Regions from separate parts of the Micromonospora sp. NPDC005257 genome, predicted to be linked through region 1. Evidence: riboswitches for the same ligand, from Rfam matches in the RefSeq annotation. Region 1 holds a riboswitch; the other holds the start of a gene.

Region 1 (2,191 bases):
CCAGCCCGTCCGGCCGCTCGGCGTTGCGCAGGCCGAGCCGGGCCAGCCGGGAGCGGTCCGGCTTCGCGGCGGTGGCGGCGAGCGTGACCCGCTGGCCGTCGTCGGTGGTCCGGCTGGCGCCCTGGCCGAGCTGGTCGTACACCTCGTCGGCGAAGGCCGCCGCGCCGTCGGTGGTGTCCGCGCCGGAGTACCGGGCCACCGCCCCGTACCAGGCCGCCGGGTCGGTGCCGGCGCCGACCGGCCCGCCCAGGGCCTTCTGGTACGACGCCAGCAGCGCCGCGCCACCGCGGATGTTCGCGGCCGGGTCGGTCCGCAGCGTCCCCGCGTCGAGCCCGGTGAGCGCGGCGGCGGCGTCGAGCGTCTGGAGCGAGGCGGGCGGCAGTGGGGTCTCCCGCTCCGGCGTGGCGGCCGTGGCCGGGTCGAGCTTCAGCGGGCGGGAGTCGTCGCCGCGCGGGTCCTCGTCCTCGTCGACGTGGGCGCTGCCCGGCGTGGCGAGGATGTGCGCGGCGTCGGTCAGGTGCATCGGGCCGTATCCGCCGCTGGTGCTCGGCTGCCCGGTGTGGGTGTCCCAGCGGGACTCCAGGTAGGAGACACCGAGCAGCACGTTCTGCGGGACGCCGTACTCGGCGGCCGCGGCGGCGTATTGTTGTTGCCTGTCGCTCGCGGGCGCGGACGTGTCCGGCGCGGCGTTCACCGGGCCGGTCGTCGCCAGCGCGGTGGCGGTCACCACGGCGGCGGCGAGCAGTATCCGTCTGCCTGACGGCGGGGCGGAGAGGTGCATCGAACCTCCTGGACAGGGATGGGGGTCACTGCGTTTCCACCCTCACTCCGCACACCCGCGATGGTCAATACCTTTCCAGTGGGTAATCAGTCTTGAAAGAAAATTTCGCCTCCGCTCGCGGCGCGCTGCCGCATCGCGTACGGAGTGTCACGCCGCCGGAAGTTGCGGATCGATAACTGTGGTCCCTACTCTGGTGAATCGTCGGCCGCATGTCTCACCGTCCACCCCGGTCGGTGACGGTCCGGCACCGCCGAGTCGCCCACGGGCGAGCCGGGGAACCAGGTACCTGGGGTGAATCCGCAGCGCTGCTGCGGTAGGGCGGCTCCCTTCCCGCCCGAATCCGTCAGCTAACCCGGTAGGCGGAACTGAAGAAGGAGTACGGACGCCCGGTGGCACTCCATGCCCCGCGGCCGTCGTCGAGCCGGTCGGTCGACCGGTTCACGGCTGTGCCGCGTACCCGCTGGTCCCGCTTCACCACCGCACTCGCCGCCCTGGTCGGCACCGCCGTCGTCCTGACCGGCGGCGCCACGGCGGCACACGCCGAACCCTCGGTCGCCGAGATCGAAGCCCAGATCGACCGCGACTGGAACAAGCTCGAACCGGTCATCGAGCAGGTGAACGCCGTACGCGAGCAACTCGCCGCGCGGCGCAAGCAAGCCGACGCGCTCGGCCGGCAGATCGCACCCCTCCAGGCCCGGGTGGACGCCGCGCTCGGCCAGGTCGGCGGGCTCGCCGCCGACGCCTACAAGGGCGACAACCTGTCCACTGTCAACGCGCTGCTCGGCAGCCGCTCGCCCGGTGACCTGGTCAACGGCCTGGAACTGCTCGACCGCTTCGCGCACCGGCAGCACGAGCAGGTGCGCTCCGTCGCGGCGCTGCGCGACGAGCTGGCGGCGAAGAAGAAGCCGCTGGACGAGATGATCGCCGGGCTGGCGCGCACCGAGGCCCAGCTCGCGGCGAAGAAGAAGCAGATCGACGCCGAGATCGCCCGGCTGCAGAAGCTGCGGCTCAAGGTGTACGGCAAGGGTGGTGGCGGCCCGCTGCGCCCGGCGCCCTGCCCGGCCGGTTACCCCGGTGGCGCGGCCGGTGCGGCGGTCAAGTTCGCCTGCGCCCAGATCGGCAAGATCTACGTCTGGGGCGCGGCCGGGCCGGACCACTTCGACTGCTCGGGCCTGACCATGGCGGCCTGGGCCAAGGGCGGTGTGTCGCTGCCGCACAACGCGCGCCAACAGCACGGCGTGACGAAGCGGATCAGCCGGGCCGAGCTGCGTGCCGGTGACCTCGTCTTCTACTACGGCGACCTGCACCACGTGGCGATGTACGTGGGCGACGGCTGGGTGGTGCACGCCTCCCAGTCCGGCAAGCCGATCACGATGAAGCGGGTCGACGACGGCGACATCAACAGCTACG
Region 2 (2,191 bases), on a different contig from region 1:
CCCGGCGCGCTGTCCAGCTACGCGATCACCGACCGGCTGCAACTCGGCCCGCTGCACTTCCCGGTGACCTACCAGGCGGACGTGCTGATCGCGAGCGAGGACGAGGTGGTCACCGTCGCGCGGCAGCAGCCCGCGACGACCGTACGCAACTACACCCGGCTGTGCGACGAGCCCGACGGCACGGTACGCATCGAGGTGGAGATCACGCTCACCGCGCCGGCGCCGCTCTTCGGGTACGCGTTCCGCCAGGCCCGGGCGGCTCACCTGGGCCTGGCGGCGCGTCTCGGACCGACCCTGGAGGGCCGGCCGGCCTGACCCGGCCGACCCCTTGCGGGCGCTCAGTACACCGACAGGTGCACGTGGTTGGTGTGGTCGCTGGACGGGTCGCCGTTGCCGCCGCTGTACGACTTCCACCCGCTGCTGGGCAGCCAGATCTGCTTGAACCAGATCACGTAGAGCACGGCGAGCGGGTCGGCGTTGCGCACGAAGTACGCGGCCAGGTTGTTGCCGTACGTCCGGTCGCCGCCGGAGGCCACGCCGCCGAAGCCGTTCTTCTGCGCGGCGAAGTCGCAGGCCCGCCCCTTCGGGTGCTCGCCCGAGCCGCTGGGCCGGTGGCACGAGACGTACCTGGTGAACCCGGCCGCCTTCGCCTGTTGCAGCGCGTGCAGCGTGCGCGGGGTGATGCAGCCGTCGGCCGGGGTGGGGTCGTTGACGCTGCACGACTCCGACGGCCAGGAGCCGTCCGAGTTGCGCGGCGCCGGCTTCGCGTTCTTGTTGGAGGTGCCCTGGACGCTGCCACCGCCGCTGCTGCTGCTGCGCGAGGCGCGGTCGTTGGCCACCTCCAGGGCGCGCTCGGCCTGCTCCTTGCGCTTGGCCATCACCGTCACCTGCTTGCGCTGCTCGCGGATCTCGCCGTCGAGCTGGGCGCGGGTGCGGGTGGCCTCGTCCCGGGTGGTGATCAGGTCGCGCAGCGTACGGTCCTCGTGCGCGGCGACCTGCTCCAGCGCGGCGGCCCGGTCCATGAGGCCCTCCGGGCTGCTGCTGCCGAGCAGCGCCCCGGCGGTGCCCAGGCGGCCGTTGCGGTACGCCACCACGGCGATCTCGCCGACCTTCGCGTCGCGTACGGCCAGCTCGGCGCCGACCGTCTTGAGCTGTTCGTTCAGTTGCTTCTGGCGCTTCTCCGACCGGTTCAGCGCGGCTTTCGCCTCCAGCCAGCCCTTGCTGGCGGCGTCGAGCTGGGCACGCAGTTCGGGCGTGCCGCCCTCGTCGTCGCCGGGCGCGGCGGCGAGCAGGCCGGTCGCCGGCGCCGCCGAGGCGGGGGAGACCGGAACGGTCGCGACGCCGAGGGTCAGCGTCGCGACGAGCAGGGCCGCCAACCGGGCGGCCGTCCGTCGTACAGGTGCCACGTCGGGCATTCACACGTCCTTCCGTCAACGCCGACCGGGTTAGCTGACGGGTTCGGGACGGAAGATCCCTACCGCTGACGCGGATGCACCCCACGTACGTGGTTCCCCGGCTCGTCCCTGCGGACGATTAGGCGACGGCCGCCCCACCGGGGCCGGTGGCGCCCGCGGGTGCGGCCGCGACCGAGACTACCGGCGCTGCCCGGGTACGGCTCCGTGGAGCAATACCACTAGGCGGGGCAAAACCGGCATAAGACTACAACAGCCACAGTGATTTAAGTCTGCCCTAATCACCACTCGGTCTTGCCGCACACTCCGGCCGACGCTCCGGGTTCGACCTGCAACGTGGCGTGATCGATGGAGAAGTCCTCGTGCAGGGCGGCCCGCGCGGCGGCCAGCACTGCGCCCGGGTCCACGCCCGGGTCGGTGGTCAGGTGCGCCGAGGCCACCTCCATGCCCGAGGTGAGCGTCCAGACGTGCAGGTCGTGCACCTCGGCCACGCCGGGCACCGCGGCCAGCCGGTCGTGCACGGCGGTCACCTGGAGGTGCTCCGGCGCGGCCTGCACCAGGATGCGCAGCGCGGCGCGGCCGAGCCGCCAGGTGCGCGGCAGGATGAACAGGCCGATCCCGACGGCGACCAGCGGGTCGGCCCACCACCAGTCGGTCACGGCGATGACCAGCGCGGCGGCGATCACGCCGAGCGAGCCGAGTAGATCGCCGAGCACCTCCAGGTAGGCCCCGCGCAGGTTGATGCTCTCCTTCGCCCCGGCGCGCAGCAGCGCGAACGC

The links. A riboswitch is a leader RNA that binds a small molecule or an ion and turns the genes downstream of it on or off. The one in region 1 is predicted to bind cyclic di-AMP.
Region 2: another riboswitch for cyclic di-AMP. It lies ahead of ACFYO8_RS26050 (hypothetical protein); the one in region 1 lies ahead of ACFYO8_RS13490 (NlpC/P60 family protein).

Annotation. Positions count from the first base shown of each region.
Region 1 is NZ_JBIAKL010000005.1:271,437-273,627, forward strand. It holds gene ACFYO8_RS13485 (peptidoglycan recognition family protein) at 1-781, opposite strand, end outside; cyclic di-AMP (ydaO/yuaA leader) riboswitch at 1,020-1,158, shown strand; gene ACFYO8_RS13490 (NlpC/P60 family protein) at 1,171-2,191, shown strand, end outside.
Region 2 is NZ_JBIAKL010000014.1:124,493-126,683, reverse strand. It holds gene ACFYO8_RS26055 (SRPBCC family protein) at 1-315, shown strand, start outside; gene ACFYO8_RS26050 (hypothetical protein) at 339-1,415, opposite strand; cyclic di-AMP (ydaO/yuaA leader) riboswitch at 1,420-1,550, opposite strand; gene ACFYO8_RS26045 (cation diffusion facilitator family transporter) at 1,694-2,191, opposite strand, start outside.